DNA from 3 places in the Ureibacillus sp. MALMAid1270 genome. Region 3 is predicted to be linked to each of the others. Evidence: predicted binding sites of a transcription regulator. Region 3 holds the regulator's gene; each other region holds the start of a gene.

Region 1 (6,314 bases), on a different contig from region 3:
CAAAACTTGATGGCGTAATCGTTCAAGTTGTACCATCAAGCTCAATCTCAGTTGCACTTGGATCTGGAGAATATGATTTAGCATTCTCATTCAACGCAACAAAAATGCCAGAAATTGAAGAGTATCAAAATATTACAATTCTTGGACGTCCAGAGCTTTATTACTCTTACTTAGGATTCAAAGTTGGTAAATTCGACACAGAAAAAGGTTTAAACGTTACTGATTTTGAAAACTCAAAAATGGGTGACGTTAAATTACGTCAAGCTATGGGTTATGCTTTAGATATCGAATCGGTATCTGAAATCTACTATAACGGTTTACGTGAACGTGCTAACTCTTTAATTCCACCAGTATTTGAATCATTCTACAATGCTGACTTAAAAGGTTACACATTCGATCCAGAAAAAGCTATCTCTATCTTAGACGAAGCTGGATATAAAGATGTTGATGGTGATGGTTTACGTGAAGATCCAAATGGTCAAAAATTAGAAATCAAACTTGCTGCAATGTCTGGTGACGCTACACAAGAAGATATTATTTCTTACTACCTACAAAACTGGAAAGATGTTGGCTTAAACGTAACTTTAGCTACTGGTCGTTTAATCGAGTTCAACTCATTCTATGACAAAGTTCAAGCTGACGATCCAGAAATCGATATCTTCATGGGTGCATGGGGTACTGGTACTAACCCATCTCCAGCAGGATTATACGGTTCTGCTGACCAATACAACTTCAGCCGTTACACTTCTGAAGAGTTAGAAGGTTATGTAGTTGGTATCGACTCACCACAAGCATTCGATGCTGAATGGCGTGCAGAGCAATTCAAAGCATTCCAAGAGCATATCGAAGAAGTGGCTACAACGATCCCAATGCAATTCCGTTATGAGATCGTTCCAGTTAACAAACGTGTGAAGAACTATAGCATAGACTATTCAGAACCAACTGAATTACATGAAATTGAGTTAGTATCTGAAAACCCAGTTAAAAACTAATTAATTCTTAAGAGACTATCTAAAAGGGAAACCTTTGAAGATAGTCTCTTATTTTATTACTAGAATACTAGTTTCGAAAAAATAAAAAGAGGCTTCTTTCAGAATGAAAGATGCCTCTACTTTACTATAACATTTAGTTGTTATAGTCTTTATCAGTAAAGAATATAGCTATTGTTCCTGGTCCAACATGTGCACCAATAACTGCCCCAATTAGGGTCATGTCGAAGGACTTTGGTTTTAATTTCTCATCGATAAGTGATTTTACATCTTCTGCAAATTGTAAATCATCACTATGACTAATTCCAACCACCTTATTTGAGAAGTCTCCACCACGTTCAGCCATAATCTCAATAATTCTTAAGATTGCTTTCTTACGACCGCGAATTTTTTCAAGTGGTATTAATTTTCCATCTTCTACATGTAAGATTGGTTTAATACTTAATAATCCACCGATAAAAGCACTAGACTTAGAAATACGCCCACCTGCTGCTAAATATTCAAGGTTTTCAACTGTAAACAAATGGGTCATATGTTTTGCATATGATTCAATTTTCGTTGTAACTTCATCGATCGATAAGCCTTCGTTTCTTAATTTCACTGCTTCTTTAATTACAAGTCCATAACCTAAAGAAGCACATTTTGAATCAATAATGTTTAACTTGAAGTTAGGGTATTGCTCTTTTAATTGTGAAGCGATCATTACAGCAGTACTGTATGTACCTGATAGATTAGATGAAAATGCAATATAAATTCCTTCTTCATTAGCCTTAGCTAATTGTTCAAAAGTGTTTAAAAAGACTTCAGGTGACACTTGTGATGTTTTTGGAATCGCACCATCTCGCATAGCATCGTATACATCTTTTGGTTTTATATCGATGATGTCGTTATAGTCTTTACCATTTACTTGAACACGCAATGTCAATAACTCAACCTTGTTTTCTTCAAAAAATTGTTTTGGTAAATCGCATGCACTATCAGCAAATATTCTCATTATTTATCTCCCTTACTATTTCGAATCATTTTCAATCTATAATAATTTTCTATGATGATTTTTCCAATAGTAAATCTATTATTTACCAAAATGAAGATTATTTCAATTTTAATCTATCTATTAAAAATTTTGCGATTCCATCTTCATTATTGCTTAGTGTAATTTCATTTGCGATATTTTTAAGTTGTTCAATTCCGTTTGACATAGCCACTCCGATACCAGCATAATCAATCATTTCTAGATCGTTATCTTCATCGCCAAATGCAATTATTCTTTCTCTCGGAATTCCGAGATCTTTTGCCACATGAGAAATCCCTACCGCTTTATTTAAGCCTTTACGGACGATTTCAATAATATGGAACGGTGCACCCCAACGTCTGTGGTCAATCAGTTCTGCATGCACATCCTCTAAATGCTCTCTAATACTAGATACGTTTTCTTCAGTGGCGTGAATTAATAAGCTTGTAGGATCTTCATTTAAATTTCCTTTTAAATTCCCAATTAACACACTAGGGTCTCCCATATTAAAAATATCCATAAACGCCTTATCTTCTTCATGGATATATACATCATCCATAACTTCAGCTATTAAATTTTTATATTGATATTTATCAACTGAGTCAACAACATCATGTACAACACTAATATCCATAGGAAAATGTTTCATTTGCCATGAGATGTTTTTGGGATGATGTACAAGGGCACCGTTAAAATTGACAATCGGAGTTGTTAACATTAACTCATTATAATAAACTGAACTTGCACGAAACGGTCTACCAGTTGCAATCATTATTTGGTGTCCAGCTTCTTTTGCTTTTAATAGAGTTTGTTTCGTTTTCTCAGAAATTTTTTTTTGGTCTGTTAATAAAGTACCGTCTAAATCTAGAACAATTAAATGTTTTTCCATTTAAGAAAACTCCTTTCTATTCAATTAATTAATCTATTTGAACAGTGAAACACTTAGGAACCACATTGCTGTTTCTTATTAAGGAAATGATTACTGCCTGAAGTTAAATTTTATCTCTTTATGGAATATTTAGTCAAAGTATTGAACTTTATAAGTGTGATTTCTTATTTGGATAGATAGAATATGTTAGAATTGAATATAATATTACTAGTAACAGAATTAACATCATTCGTTAGGATAATTTATTGAATAATCTGGAAATTTATAATCAATGCAGAAACGAAAAAATCCTATCTTTTGAAAATGATTCTCAGTTAATGTATCATAATATTGTATACAAGGAAATGTTTGTATGAAAGGGGACTTAAAAATGGCAATAAGTGAAGAAATGCAAGAAAGTATTCTAGGAGCTCTAGAAAACGTAATTGACCCTGAGTTAGGAATCGATATTGTAAACTTAGGTTTAGTATATAAAGTAGATTTAGATGAAGAGGGTACTTGTACGGTGACGATGACACTAACTTCAATGGGCTGTCCATTAGGGCCTGTCATTGTAGATCAAGTAAATACTGCATTAAGCGAACTTCCAGAGATCAAAAAAGTTGATGTTAATATCGTTTGGCAACCAGTGTGGAATAAAGATATGATGTCAAGATACGCTAAAATGGCTTTAGGTATTCGTTAATAACTTTATATTCATGTGTTAACAAAAAACCGTCTCAAAATTTTGAGACGGTTTTTTAGTCAATTCTACAAATTGACAAAGGACAATTTTCACAGCAAATTTCATCTTTTAAATATTGTAAATCGTGTATTGTTATAAACCCTTTATCCATTGAGATGATTTTCTGTTTTCGTAAGTCATTTAACATACGATTTATCATTTCACGACTCGTTGAACAAAGATTTGCAATGTCAGTATTTGTTAAGTTGAACTTTATATAAATAACATTATCAGCTATTGTTTCACCATAAGTATTAGCTAAACGAATTAATGTTGAAAATAGTGCACCTTTTTTCCCGTTCATTACTAAATCGCGAATTAAAGTTCGATTTTTAATGTTTTCATTTTGAATCCATTTTAAATATTCAATAAGAAGTGCAGGTTGTTCCGTTAATAACATTTCCAAAGTAGCTTTACTTAATAAAAATACTTCAGATGGAAACAAGGCAATGGCTGATGTTGTATGAAGATTATCTCTTGTAAACAATGTTGTTTCGCCTAAAATACAGCCTTTGCCACATAAACGGAAAGTTAACTCTTTACCATTTTCAGTCTCTTTACTTATTTGGACTTTACCGTGATTTACTAAATATATATCATTGGCAAGTTCGCCTTCTTGAAAAATTTGTGAGCCTTTATCAAACTTTAATAATTGTCCGTGTTTTTCAAACAAACTGGGGAAATCCATTGATGTATTGTCTAAAATCACCAACAGTATCACTTCCTTACACAATTAATGTATAGGCCTTAATAATACATTGAAAAAATAAAAGTACAAGTAGTTTTTTGTAAAATATATATGTTAAATACTACATTTAAATAATAACATAAACCAGTATTTTCAAATGTGAAATTTTTAGGAGTATTTTTTGCAAATCTTCACAAATAATTTTATAATAAAAATGGTCAAGAAAGGTCAAACTTATTGTGAAGATAAATTATACAGTTGAGGTGACAAATCATGCAATTTCAACAACAGGATAATCGCAAGCCTTTAGAACAGTTCGGACGTAATTTAATTGAAGAAGTAAAAAATGGGAAAATGGATCCTGTCATTGGGCGAGATGAAGAAATTCGAAATCTAATTAGAATTCTTTCTCGAAAAACAAAAAATAATCCAGTTTTAATTGGCGAACCTGGTGTTGGGAAAACAGCAATTGTAGAAGGATTAGCCCAACGAATTGTAAAAAAAGATGTACCAGAAGGGCTAAAGGATTGTGCTCTTTATGAATTAGATATGAGTGCATTAATTGCTGGGGCTAGTTACCGTGGACAATTTGAAGAACGATTAAAAGGTGTTTTAAAAGAAGTAAAGGAATCAGAAGGACGGATTATTCTATTTATCGATGAAATTCATACGATTGTTGGTGCGGGAAAAACAGATGGCGCTATGGACGCAGGAAATATGCTAAAACCAATGTTAGCTAGAGGTGAATTGCACTGTATAGGAGCTACAACATTGGATGAATATCGAATGTATATTGAAAAAGATCCAGCTTTAGAACGTCGATTCCAACAAGTATTAGTACGTGAACCATCTATAGAAGATACGGTATCAATTCTTCGTGGTTTAAAGGAACGATTCGAGCTACATCATGGTGTTCGAATCCATGACAGAGCGATTATAGCTGCTAGTGAACTTTCAAACCGTTATATTACGGATCGTTTTTTACCTGATAAGGCGATTGATTTAATAGATGAAGCTTGTGCAATGATTCGAACTGAAATTGATTCTATGCCTCAAGAATTAGACGCAGTGACAAGACGTGTTATGCAATTAGAAATTGAAGAACAGGCGTTAACGAAAGAAAAAGATGAATCTAGTAAAAAACGTCTGGCAACATTAAAAGATGAATTGCAATCATTAAAAGCGAAACAAGAAGAAATGAAGCGACGATGGGAAGCAGAAAAGCAAGGCCTACAAACCATTCAACATAAACGAGAACAACTAAACCGTTATAGAAGAGAATTAGAAGATGCTGAAAGTAAATATGATTTAAATAAAGCTGCTGAACTCCGTCATGGAAAGATTCCAGCAATTGAAAAAGAGTTAGTAAAATTAGAAGAAGAGTTAAAATTAGGCTCTGATTCTAGAATTCTACGTGAAGAAGTAACAGCAGATGAGATTGCTTCAATTGTTTCAAGATGGACAGGAATCCCTGTAACGAAGCTTGTAGAAGGAGAAAGAGAAAAGTTACTAAAACTAAAGGATACTCTTCATGAACGAGTTGTAGGTCAAGATACTGCTGTTAAACTGGTTACAGAGGCTGTATGGCGAGCCCGAGCAGGAATTCAAGATCCACATCGGCCAATCGGTTCTTTCATCTTCTTAGGGCCAACAGGTGTCGGAAAAACAGAGCTTGCGAAAGCATTAGCAGCACAGCTGTTTGACTCAGAAGAACATTTCATTCGTATCGATATGAGCGAATATATGGAGAAACATAGTGTATCCCGGCTAGTAGGAGCACCTCCAGGCTATGTAGGATATGAAGAAGGTGGTCAACTAACTGAAGCTGTTAGAAGAAATCCATATTCGGTAATTTTGCTGGATGAAATTGAAAAGGCACATCCAGACGTTGCGAATATTCTTTTGCAAATTTTAGATGATGGACGTATTACAGATAGTCAGGGTAGACTAGTAAACTTTACAAATACGGTAATCATTATGACGTCTAATATTGGATCACACTATTTATTAGA
Region 2 (6,314 bases), on a different contig from region 3:
CAATGAAAATAATGAGTGTGCAGGCCATTCCAATCCAATTTCCAGTAATTTTGGTTCATTTCACCCAGAAAAATTGTTATTTATTCCGAGACTCTATTTAGAAATCTATTTCTTGGCCTGTAATTTCTGCTAACTTACCGCTTTCTTTTAGCTTTTTAAGTCCTTCATTTAAAAGTTCTAAAGCTTCTTTGTTACCTTTTTTAACCATAAGACCATAGTACTCTTTTTCAAAGCTTGGATCTTCAATTGTTTTTATAGGAGCGTCTGGATTACTTTTTAAATATTCCATTACTACTGTGTTGTCACCGATTGCTGCGTCAACGTTTCCGTTAATAACTTGTTGATATGCAGATGGTTGGTTTTCATAAGCTAAAATGTTTTGGCTTGTTTCACCAAGAATTTTTTGAGCTGCAACGTGTGAAGTTGAAGCATTTTGTACTGCTACTTTTTTATCTTTTAAATCTTCAATTGATTTAATATCAGTATTATCATCACGAACAATAATTAATTGAGTTGCTTCGTAATATGGTTCTGTGAAATCGTATGTTTCTTTACGTTTCTCAGTAATTGTGATACCTGCTGCACCGAAATCGATTTCGCCAGTTTGAATTTTAGAGAAAATTGGATCCCAACCTACATTTTGAATTTCGTAGTCAAATCCCATTTCTTCAGAAATAGCTTGTACAATCTCAACGTCAAAACCAACAATGTTTCCTTTATCATCTAAATATTCGAATGGTGCGAATGATGCTTCTGTACCACCGATTAATTTTACTTTTCCACCTTCACCAGTAGTTGAGTCACCACCAGTTCCACAAGCTGCTAAGATCATTGTAACAGCTGTTAAAATCATGAATATTGTAAATAAACTCTTTTTCTTCATTTTAAAGCCTCCTAAATCCTTGTTGTAATTTATGTTTTTATAATCAAACCAGTTATCTGACTATTAAAAACTGTTTATTTATAAATCGTATTATAATAATTATACATCCTAATTACAATACTAGATTTATAGTTTTTTCATATCAACCCCTATTATATTTAGAAAATCGCCACTTCTTTCAAGAATTTTTAGCATTATTCTCATATAAACATTGCGTATTTTTATAAATTCCCGTCAGTGATTTTTTATGCAATTTACACACAAAAAAACCACTTTACTCATAAATATGAATAAAGTGGTTTATTATGATGAAACCTTTAAACTATATTACTCTGTATCGTTTAACCTATAAACACTGCATAGTTTTTAATTTATATGTAAAGATATTTGAACATAACTAGTTTAAAGAGAATGATCAAGGGGTAAAATAAATCGGTACAGTAATTTACTATTTTACCCCTTATTTCCATTCCCTCTGTAAATGATTAGGCTGCTAAACTAATATTTACAGTAAGGTCGAACTATAAAAATTATATTAAAAACAGTAAAATGGCGCCCTTTAAGGGCATATTGTGATTAATGAAAAAATAGCTACAAATTAGTACCTTGAGTTGCAGCTTAGTAGAAAAGAATCTAACAAATTTCTATCATTAATCATAAGAACAGTTATAAATTTACTAATATTTGATACAATAATCAACCTTTTTTTAATAATTATTAATAAAATATTATTATTATTATTCTCAATTTAGACATATTTATGTCATAATGTTTTATTTCGTGAAAAAGGAGAGTTTAAATTACCAAAAGCTTGGAAAAAATGGAGTGGTAAAGTGCTATTTGATGGCGCCCTCGGAGGGAATCGAACCCCCAGTGCAAGAACCGGAATCTTACGTGTTATCCATTACACCACGAGGGCAACTAATGCGGAAAAAAGAATTGTTTGAATTGAGACTCCTATTATTATACAAAATAATTCACCATGAAATCAACTTATTCGTAAAACGATCGGTCATTTCAATTACTTTTTTATTTTTTAAATAACTGACTTTCTCCACACAGAATCATAGTGAAGTATTTTTTTATTTGAAGAGTTTATATTTGACCTTTCTTGACCTTCATGTGTATTATAATGGTACAGCTGATTCTGAAATTCAGCATTGGTAGCGATTAAAACTATTTTAAGGAGGATTTTTATATGACAATTTTAGTCCCTACAGTAATCGAACAAACAAACCGCGGAGAACGCGCTTATGACATTTATTCTCGTTTATTAAAAGACCGTATTATTATGCTTGGAAGTGCAATTGACGATAACGTTGCAAACTCAATCGTTGCGCAATTATTATTCTTAGCTGCTGAAGATCCAGAAAAAGATATTCATTTATACATCAACTCACCAGGTGGTTCTATCACAGCTGGTATGGCGATCTATGATACAATGCAATACATTAAACCAAAAGTATCTACTATCTGTATCGGTATGGCTGCTTCTATGGGTGCTTTCTTATTAGCTGCTGGTGAACCAGGTAAACGTTTTGCATTACCAAATGCAGAAGTAATGATTCACCAACCACTAGGTGGGGCTCAAGGTCAAGCAACAGAAATCGAAATCGCTGCAAAACGTATTTTATTCTTACGTGATAAATTAAACAAAATTCTTGCAGAACGTTCTGGTCAATCATTAGAAAGAATCGCTCAAGATACAGATCGTGATAACTTCATGACTGCTGAACAAGCGAAAGAATATGGCTTAATCGACAATATCATTACAAACAGCGATCAAAAATAATTAATATTGATACGCAGGTTGCCTTGAAGATTAAACTTCAAGGCAATTTTTTTGTTTCTAAATGCTGTCGCGTATTTTACGCATTCTTAAAAAACTCAAGAATTTTATTCACAACTTCTTGTGTCAAAAAGTGTCCACCCTGGTATGTGTGGTAAGAAACTTCAGCACCTTTTTCCTCAAAGTACTTTTTACTTCTTTCGCTCCAACTAAATGGAATAATCTGATCTTGTTCCCCGTGAGCAATGAATACACGTAACCCATTCATAGGCGAATTCTCCATGCTCTCTACTAATTCCGGTAAATATCCACTTAACGAAACAATACCCGCTATTTGATTTCCTAAAATTGATGCTAGGGACTGACTTAAAATCGCACCTTGGCTAAATCCTAATAAATAAATCCCGTTTTCATCAATTTCAAAATGATCTTTCGCTTCTTGGATAAAGTCTTGGATTTCCTTTAATACTTTTGTAAACAGTTCTTGATGTGGTAATCCAATTCGTTCAATAGTGAAGAATGAATAGCCTGGCGGTTGTGAAAGTGGACCTCTTAGGCTAAAGATATAAAAGTCATTTTTTAATTCTTCCACAATACTTGGCAAATCATTTTCATTACTTCCCATCCCATGCATTAGAAAGATCGCAGGATGTTTTTCTTTTGTCTGGTTTGTAGGCTTGCTTAATGTGTATATAAAATTCGTTTCCAATTATGAGCACCTCGATTTAAGTTGGTTTTAGTGTTGGATGTGAATGAATGGTGGATTGTATTAGGCTTGTTCTCTACATACTTTCTGTGGAGGCGTTTCGTGACAATATATTTTGGAGTTCTCTGAAAATGTCACGTAACCACGTGTTTTGTGACAATTTATCTTGAATCCGCCTGGTACTGGCACGCAATTACGGTTTGCGCGACAAATCTCTCGAATCCCTCAGAAACTGGCACGCAATTACAGTTTGCGTGACAAAATTTCTCCATTTCCTCAGAAACTGGCACGCAATCACGCGCTTATTTAGACAGAATTCCTTGATCCCGCTTAAAGTTATCTAAATAACGCCCTTATTTAGACAGAAACCCATGATTCCACTCAAAGTTGTCTAAATAACTCTCTTATTTAGACAGAAATCCATGATTCATCTCAAAGTTGTCTAAATAACGCCCTTATTTAGACAGAAACCCATGATTCCACTCAAAGTTGTCTAAATAACGCTCTTATTTAGACAGAAATTCTTGTTTCCACTCAAAGTTGTCAAAATAAACCTTTTATTTAGACAGAAATCCTTGATTCCACTCAGAGTTGTCTAAATAACGCTCTTATTTAGAGAGAATTCCTTGATCCCGCTTAAAGTTGTCTAAATAACGCCCTTATTTAGACAGAAATCCTTCACTCCACTCAAAGTTGTCAAAATAACGCCCTTATTCAGACAGAAATCCTTCACTCCACTCAAAGTTGTCAAAATAACGCCCTTATTCAGACAGAAATCCTTCACTCCACTCAAAGTTGTCTAAATAACCCCCTTATTTAGACAGAAATCCTTGATCCATCCCCTACTCCCCACCACAAAAAAAGCGCCCGCAGTTTCACCTATAAATCATGTGAGTTTGCGAGCGTTTTCATAAAATAATAGTGATTAATCTTCTTTTGTGATGAATTTAGATAGGCCTGCGATTGCTTCATTTTCATCAGCACCATCAGCAATGAGCGTAACTGTCGTGCCTTTTGCGATGGCAAGACTCATAATACCCATAATTGATTTTGCATTTACCTTTTTTTGATCCCTTTGTAAGTACACTTCAGACTTGTAGCGATTCGCTTCTTGTACAAAAAGGGCTGCTTGCCTAGCTTGCAAGCCTGTTTTCAATTTTACTTCCAATTTGGTTTCAACCATCAAATATACTCCCTTTCACACCGTTCATCGATATACTTATCTTATCGGAATTATCAAAAAAGAACAATGTTCGTTTCTTCCTATTTTCTTACAATTTTTTTTAGATTTGCTCTCCTCTACGAAGGGCATCAGCAATTTCATCAATTTTTCGTAATCTGTGATTGACTCCAGATTTACTTACTGTACCAGTTGAAACCATTTCGCCTAGTTCTTTTAAGGTGACGTCTTGATATTCTACGCGTAACCTGGCAATCTCTCGAAGTTTTTCAGGAAGTTGATCTAAACCGATTGTATTTTCAATAAACTTAATATTTTCAACTTGGCGAATAGCAGCTCCAATGGTTTTATTTAGATTGGCTGTTTCACAATTTACAATACGATTCACACTATTACGCATATCCCTTACTATTCGAACATCTTCAAATTTCAACATAGCTTGGAATGCGCCAACCAAACCTAAAAAGTCTGAAATTTTTTCAGCTTCTTTTAAATAAGTGACATACCCTTTTTTTCGTTCGATTGTTTTTGCATTTAACTGAAAGCTGTTCATTAACTCAGCTAAAGCATCCCCATGTTCTTTATATAACGAATAAATTTCTAAATGATAAGAAGATGTTTCAGGGTTATTTACTGACCCACCTGCTAAAAACGCACCACGTATGTATGCACGCTTTTCGTTTTTATGTTGTATAAGAGAATTGGATAACGAGTGGTTAAACTCAAACTCATTTGAAAGGATCTCAAGATCTGTTAGTAATTCTCTAGCGCCATCACGTATACGGCAAATATAGACGTTATTTTTCTTCAGGCGCATTTTTTTACGAACTAGTAACTCGACATTGAAGGAATAGAGCTTTTTAATAATCGTATATAATCTTCGTGCGATTGCTGCATTTTCTGTTTGAACATCTAAGCTAAGTTGCCTATTGGCAAAAGATACTACTCCGTTCATTCGAATGAGTGCTGAGACTTCTGCTTTTAAACAGCTATCATTCGCTTCAACTTGCGTTAGCTCTTTCTTTGTTTCCGAAGCAAATGACATTTCATAACCCCCTTTCCAATTATGTATGAGATATATCATAACATATACTTAGCGAACCAAGGAATATTCAAATACGAGGTTTTCTATTTGCTTTTGTGTAATTTGCTCCTAGAATCTATTTATATGTTCTAGAGTTTATACTTTATTAGCTAAAATTAATGAAAAACTCCATCGCCTAAATCAGCTACGTAATATTTATTTTCCTAAAAATTTCGGAGCGTATTCATTCAACCAATCCGCAATATGTGTAGATTCATGACGGACAACACCAGAATGAATCGTTGCGATGTCTTTTTTAATGATTTCTAAGCCAAGTTGTTCTAAGCCCTCAATATCTACTTCAACAGGCTCTGCATTTTCTTCTTTATAATTTTCTTGAATCGGTAAAGGAAGCTCGTAATTGTTCACTAAAATAGCATCTAAACACGGTGTACCAAGATGTACATTAATAGCTTTTACATGATCAGCCGCGCTATATTTAATCGTCTCACCTTTTTGAGTCATCAGGTTACAAATATAGATTTTTCGACCTTTTGCTTCGATTACTGCTTTTCCGATTCCTTTAACTAATAAATTCGGAATGATGCTTGTGTATAGACTTCCTGGTCCTATCAGAATAATATCTGCGGAATGAATGGCACGAATTGCTTCAGGAAGAGGTTTCACATCATCCGGTTCTAAAAATACTCGTTTAATCGGTAAGTGTGCATT
Region 3 (6,314 bases):
CATGCATACCCTGCTCACGCTGCATTTGGTGGATACAAAATGTCAGGTGTTGGTCGTGAAAATCACAAAATGATGCTTGAGCATTATCAACAAACGAAAAACTTATTAATTAGCTACAGCCCAAATAAATTAGGATTCTTCTAATATAAAAAGAGGGGGCTAGCAAGTGGTAGAACGTGTACTAGCAACGGAAGAGGCACTTGCTTTAATTGAACAATTAAAAGAGAAACACGGACCAGTCATGTTCCATCAATCAGGAGGCTGCTGTGATGGTTCCAGTCCAATGTGCTATCCAGACGGGGATTTAATCATTGGAGACCAAGACGTTCTGCTTGGAGAAATTGGCGGTGCTAAATTTTATATGCACAAAAACCAATTTGAGTATTGGAAGCATACACAACTCATTATTGATGTAGTTGACGGTCGTGGAGGAATGTTTTCCTTAGAAGGAGTATTAGGTAAACGATTTTTAACGAGATCGCGTGCGTTTTCAAATGAGGAAATGTGGAACTCAAATTAATTTAATATGAATTGTGGACTGCGTTGACAGTTCAAAAAGAGACAATCTTATTCAAAGGGGATTGTCTCTTTTTTATTGTGTGGAATTAGCCAACCGAGATAACCCAACATATTAAAATGAAACTATTTTGCAAAATTTCCGTAGAAAACTATAAAGGTGAAGATTAATAAGTAAATTCCTCTATTTTGAAATCTTATATTTTGATTGTCTCAATCACAGAGGCAATTTTTTTATTTTATGAAACTTTTTTACAGAATACATAGTCTAACGGAAAATAGCTCTAAAGGAGGTGTGCTAGACATTGATGGAGGAACAAGAAGAACGGCTAAAAGAGGCAATGGATGAGTATGGAAAGGGCTGTCATGCCAAATGATACGTATCGCTATTATTACTACGATGCAGCCGGTAATGAGATAAAGTAAGATTGCCACTCTGTTGCTCAATAAGAAGCCGTGTTGTATTAAACATTCAACTCGGCTTCTTCTATTCACTACTATTTACATCGCTCTATTAAAATAAGAAGCTTTCTTACCTTTATTTCTTTTAACGGCTAAAACTTCTTCTAATTTCTGAATGTACTCTTGATCATTTGATATTCTTGTTAAACTCGTTAATAAGTAGGGTCTTAAACCAGAATTTATTTTTTTGCAGCGAGCTAAGTTGATTAAATACTTTGCCATCTTAAATGACTTAAGATGAGTGTGTCCGTTTTTGAACTCCTTTTTCGTATTTACAACCATAAATTCTTGCCTTCGCCCTTTATAGAAAGGGGTAATAATAAATTCTTCTTTCTTGAAGATTTGATTCATATTATCTTCAGCCCTTTTCTTTCAAATATTTTGAAAAATAATAAGAATATCTTACCCTTGCTTAAGGTACCGGCATTTCTCCTTTCATTTTCTCTACATATATAACGAATGAATTGTAAGTTCATTCATCCCCCTTTATCTATAGTAGATCTATAGTGCATCATACATTCAATCTTTCATGTAAAGACCTCGTTAATTAGGTTTTGTAAAAAATAACATACACGTATTGTTGTATAAAAGGCTGTTGGGCTTTTAATGGGCGACAATTTCATTAACTCCCTTTGAAACTATTCTATGGGAATTTACGTAAATAGTTATAGTGGAAATAACTATGGAATGACAAAAAATTGCGAAAATTTAAAAGTTTTTTTGTGTGATGAGTATGTGAATATTGAGAATATTAATGTAGGAGAGTGTTTGAATTACGTCAATTTAATTTTTGGGTTGGAAATGAATTACAGTGGCTATCTCAAATATTAACCTTCCATAGTGCAGAGTATGTTGAGCAGCTTGTACCTTATATTGTTGAATTAAGAAAACAATTAAATGAACAAGGGATAAAAATAAAGCAAACCCACTATGCAGTAGCAGGGGTTCAATCTGAACAAATTCAAAAAATAAGTAAATTATATAAAGAGCTTTCCCAATTTAAAAAACTCCGTTGGTATAAAGATATTATTCTAAGTATTGCAGTTCAGAAGATTTTACACGAATTAGTTAGTTTAACTGACTCCCTAGAAATGAGTACGATCACATCGCTTGAATCTTTAATCCAGGCAGAACAAGCTATGATGATGACCGTAACGATAGCGGCAGTAGCGGCTTCATCTTCAAGTTCATCATCTGATTGATGAATGATTATTTGTTTTTTGTAAACAGTGTTAAAATGGAATCAAAATAATAATTCTAGAGGTGTGGAAGTTGAAAGAGACGAAATTATGGATCAATGGTAAATGGATTGAAACAGAAAATTCATATACATTAACATCACCTTATAATGGCGAGCCGATTGCTAATGTTGCAAAAGCATCAGTTTCAGACGTTGAAAAGGCAATTGAGGGGGCGCATGAGGCGTTCCAGTCATTTAAAAAGACAACAGCCTATGAGAGAGCTGAGATTTTATATAAAGTTGTAGAAATTATGCGCGGAAGAAAACAAGAATTTGCGGAAATACTAGCAAAGGAAGCAGGAAAACCGATTGCAGCAGGACTAGCAGAAATTGATCGTACTATTGCTACTTACCAGTTTTCTGCAGAAGCTGCGAAACAAGCAACTGGTGAAACGGTACCGATGGATGCGGCGCCAGGAACAAAGGACCGCATTGGATTTACGAAACGAGTTCCACTTGGTGTTGTATCTGCAATTACACCGTTTAACTTTCCATTTAACCTAGTCGCACATAAATTAGGACCCGCTGTAGCAGTAGGAAATACCGTTGTGTTAAAACCTGCAACGCAAACCCCTTTAAGTTCACTTGTTATGGCAGAAATTTTTAAAGAAGCGGGATTACCGGATGGTGTTTTACAAATTGTAACAGGTTCAGGTAGTGAATTAAGTGATACGCTCGTAACACATCCTCTAGTAAAAAAAGTGACATTTACGGGAAGTGTACCAGTAGGACTTAAAATAAAAGAAAAAGTGGGACTTAGAAAAATCACGTTAGAATTAGGTTCCAATGCAGCATTGATTATAGAACCTAGTACGCCGATTGATAAAATCGTAGCACGATGTGTTGGAGGAGCTTTTGGTTTCTCTGGTCAGGTATGTATTTCATTGCAACGTGTTTATGTACATGAATCGATTTATGACCAATTTGTAGAAAGGTTCGTAGAAGAAACGAAAAAGTTAAAAGTTGGAGACCCATTAGATCCATCAACGGATGTTAGCGCCATGATTCATCCAAAAGAAGTAGAGCGAATGAAACAATGGATAGAAGAAGCGAAAGCGCAAGGAGCACAAGTTGCAACGGGTGCAGAATTTACTGAAAGATGGATGTCGCCTACTGTTATGACAAATGTTAAGCCTGATATGAAAATCGTTTGCTTAGAAACATTTGCTCCAGTAGTATCACTTGTTCCATACAAAACGTTAGACGATGCTATTGCACATGTGAATGCTTCTGATTTAGGCTTGAATGCGGGTATCTATACAAATGTACTTACCGATGCACTTAAAGCTGCAGATGAGATTGAAGCTGGTGCTATAGTGATTAATGATATCCCTACCTTCCGAATCGATAACATGCCTTATGGAGGCGTAAAAAATAGCGGTTATGGACGTGAAGGAATTAAATATGCACTACAAGAAATGACCGATCTAAAATTCATTACAATAAAAACGACATATTAGTTATAAGAATTTTGACAGCAAAGGGTGTAAAACAAGTGGAAAATGCATTTCCAATGAGCCAATCACGTACAATCCAATCACATCTCGTATTACCACCAGATACAAATCATCATTTATCTATTTTTGGTGGAAAAGTATTAGCATATATTGATGAAGTTGCGGCTATCGCAAGTATGAAGCATGCAAAGGGAGAAATTGTTACTGCTGCATTTGATTCAGTTGATTTCAAATCACCGGCAAATGTTGGTGATATTCTCGAATTAGAAGCTGTTGTAACGTCAACTGGGAAAACGTCTATGGAGGTTTACGTTAGAGTTAAGACCATCAATTTCCGTACAGGTGAAGAAAAAATAACGACTGAATCATTTGTAACGAATGTTGCAATTGATAACCAAGGTAAACCTGTGCCTGTAGCGAAGGTTTATCCGGAAACGGATGAAGAAAAAGAGTTATTCGAAAGAGGTCTACTAAGACGACAACAGAGTATGGAAAGACGCGGGAAATAAGTATGTAATTAAGGGGATTTCATATGCGATCCCCTTTGGCTTGTTTGTTTTTAATTCATAGAAACTGTAAAATACATAAGTAGATTGAAAGCATCAGTAGAAAAATGAGTGAAAAGGAAGTAATTATAAATGTGGAAACAACGATCGAAGTTTGTAATTCCAACAATGGTCATTGTTGCAGTCGCTGCAACTTTTATGTTGATGAACTATTATAGTGAAGTACCGACGTATGATAAAGTAATGATTATTATTGCGGCAACCCTATTTTCTGGTCTTCTATCAGCACTACTATTCCCTAAAAACGATCATAAAATTGATGAGAAAGATACAGATCATCGAAAAAAATAAATACTTAAACTGGTCCGACTAATGAAATTTCCATTTAGTCGGATTTTTATTTCTTAATTTTAGAAAAAGTGACTTAAATTCAAGAAAAATGTCCATCCTTTATAAGATGAAATAAGTGTGTTTTCTATTTGCATTTTTTTAAAACGATTAATATAATAAAGTCAAAGATAGTCAAAGTCAGAACATCTAGTGAGGTGTGAAAAATGGGAAATATATCTGACATCATCGAAGGTTATTTAAAACAAATTATCGAATTAGGTGGCAAAGGACATATTGAGATAAAAAGAAGTGAATTGGCAGACAAATTCCAGTGCGTTCCCTCTCAGATAAATTACGTTATTAATACACGCTTTACTGTTGAAAAAGGCTATTTAGTTGAAAGTAAGCGAGGTGGCGGTGGTTATATTCGAATTCTCCGTGTTAAGCCCCATTCAAAGATAGATTTATTAGAATCAATGATCGCTCAAATAGAAGATGGAGCAACGCAATCGATGGCTGAGGACATTATCTATCGTCTAATTGATGAAGATGTAATCACAAAGCGTGAAGCGAAACTTATGCTAGCTGCATTAGATCGAACAACATTAAGGCTAAAATTACCTCTTAGAGATGAATTAAGATCCTACGTCCTACGAGCTATGCTTACGACTTTAAAATACGATAACCAGTGAGGTGACGGTTATGATTTGTGAACATTGTAAAGTCAGACAAGCGACCGTAACGGTTACACAAATTATAAATGGTCAAAATAGTGAACGGCATTATTGTGAAGTTTGTGCCAATCAATTCCATCCATTTAATATCGATTTCAATAAAGATGACCATTTTCCATTAGCTCAGCTCGTTTCTAATTGGTTTGGGTTACCTGTTTTGAAAAATGAGACAACAGAAAAACAAAGTCAAATGACACAAACAGCGACAAATTGTCCTCAGTGTGGATATACATTCCGCCAATTTTTAAATGAAGGAAAACTTGGATGTCCACAATGTTATGAAACTTTTAGTACGAAACTTCCTCATGTGTTAACAAAAATTCAAGCCGGGACACAACATACGGGGAAAAATCCTGGATCGACAACCAATAGCCATTTGCTGCTGAGAAAACAAATAGAAGCAATTCGAGAACAATTACAACAATCCATAATTGAAGAACGCTTTGAAGATGCTGCAAAGTTACGAGATGAAATTAAAGATATGGAGAGAAAGCTTAATCTTGGAGGTGTGGATACTCCATGAATCTAGAACATTTTTTGAAAAACGAGGCACCTAGTTGGATGAGCGATAGTGGAGCGGATACAGATATCGCAATCAGTACAAGAATCCGATTAGCTCGAAATCTAGATGGTTACCGGTTCCCAAGAAGCTTTACAGAACAAGAAGCAAAACGAGTCGATGAAGTGGTTACAAATGCACTATTAAATTATCAAGAGGGATGTAACTTCTCGCATTTTACAATTAAAGAAATGCCCGCATTACAAAGATTAGTTTTAGTAGAAAAACATTTAATTAGTCCACTACTTGCTAAAAAAGAGAAATCTGCTTCAGTCGTTATTTCAAATGACGAATCAATTAGCGTTATGGTTAATGAAGAGGACCATTTACGAATACAATGTTTAACACCAGGCTTTCAATTGTTCGAAACATACGAAAATGCAAATAAGCTTGATAGCTATCTTGAAAAACATCTACCATATGCCTTTAATGAAACATTTGGTTACTTAACGAGTTGTCCAACAAATGTTGGAACTGGATTAAGAGCATCGGTAATGATGCACCTTCCAG

The links. The regulator CtsR, encoded in region 3, represses protease genes until heat stress. The targets are predictions, from matches to a motif close to ATGGTCAATAAAGGTCAAACA.
Region 1: ACOQFO_RS07360 (ATP-dependent Clp protease ATP-binding subunit) is a predicted target of CtsR. The motif match lies at 4,517-4,537, and genes of this name have one in related genera.
Region 2: clpP (ATP-dependent Clp endopeptidase proteolytic subunit ClpP) is a predicted target of CtsR. The motif match lies at 1,982-2,002, and genes of this name have one in related genera.

Annotation. Positions count from the first base shown of each region.
Region 1 is NZ_JBMIRP010000059.1:10,094-16,407, reverse strand. It holds gene ACOQFO_RS07385 (oligopeptide ABC transporter substrate-binding protein) at 1-992, shown strand, start outside; gene ACOQFO_RS07380 (DegV family protein) at 1,126-1,983, opposite strand; gene ACOQFO_RS07375 (Cof-type HAD-IIB family hydrolase) at 2,081-2,890, opposite strand; gene ACOQFO_RS07370 (metal-sulfur cluster assembly factor) at 3,261-3,575, shown strand; gene ACOQFO_RS07365 (Crp/Fnr family transcriptional regulator) at 3,631-4,323, opposite strand; gene ACOQFO_RS07360 (ATP-dependent Clp protease ATP-binding subunit) at 4,576-6,314, shown strand, end outside.
Region 2 is NZ_JBMIRP010000065.1:46,089-52,402, reverse strand. It holds gene ACOQFO_RS08850 (basic amino acid ABC transporter substrate-binding protein) at 98-883, opposite strand; tRNA gene ACOQFO_RS08845 (tRNA-Arg) at 1,728-1,802, opposite strand; gene clpP (ATP-dependent Clp endopeptidase proteolytic subunit ClpP) at 2,082-2,675, shown strand; gene ACOQFO_RS08835 (alpha/beta hydrolase) at 2,752-3,381, opposite strand; gene ACOQFO_RS08830 (HPr family phosphocarrier protein) at 4,304-4,561, opposite strand; gene whiA (DNA-binding protein WhiA) at 4,662-5,603, opposite strand; gene ACOQFO_RS08820 (gluconeogenesis factor YvcK family protein) at 5,799-6,314, opposite strand, start outside.
Region 3 is NZ_JBMIRP010000093.1:114,710-121,023, forward strand. It holds gene adh (aldehyde dehydrogenase) at 1-144, shown strand, start outside; gene ACOQFO_RS13155 (DUF779 domain-containing protein) at 167-520, shown strand; gene ACOQFO_RS13160 (hypothetical protein) at 1,018-1,329, opposite strand; gene ACOQFO_RS13165 (DUF4003 family protein) at 1,743-2,180, shown strand; gene ACOQFO_RS13170 (aldehyde dehydrogenase family protein) at 2,251-3,678, shown strand; gene ACOQFO_RS13175 (acyl-CoA thioesterase) at 3,714-4,184, shown strand; gene ACOQFO_RS13180 (hypothetical protein) at 4,314-4,532, shown strand; gene ACOQFO_RS13185 (CtsR family transcriptional regulator) at 4,736-5,203, shown strand; gene ACOQFO_RS13190 (UvrB/UvrC motif-containing protein) at 5,214-5,768, shown strand; gene ACOQFO_RS13195 (protein arginine kinase) at 5,765-6,314, shown strand, end outside.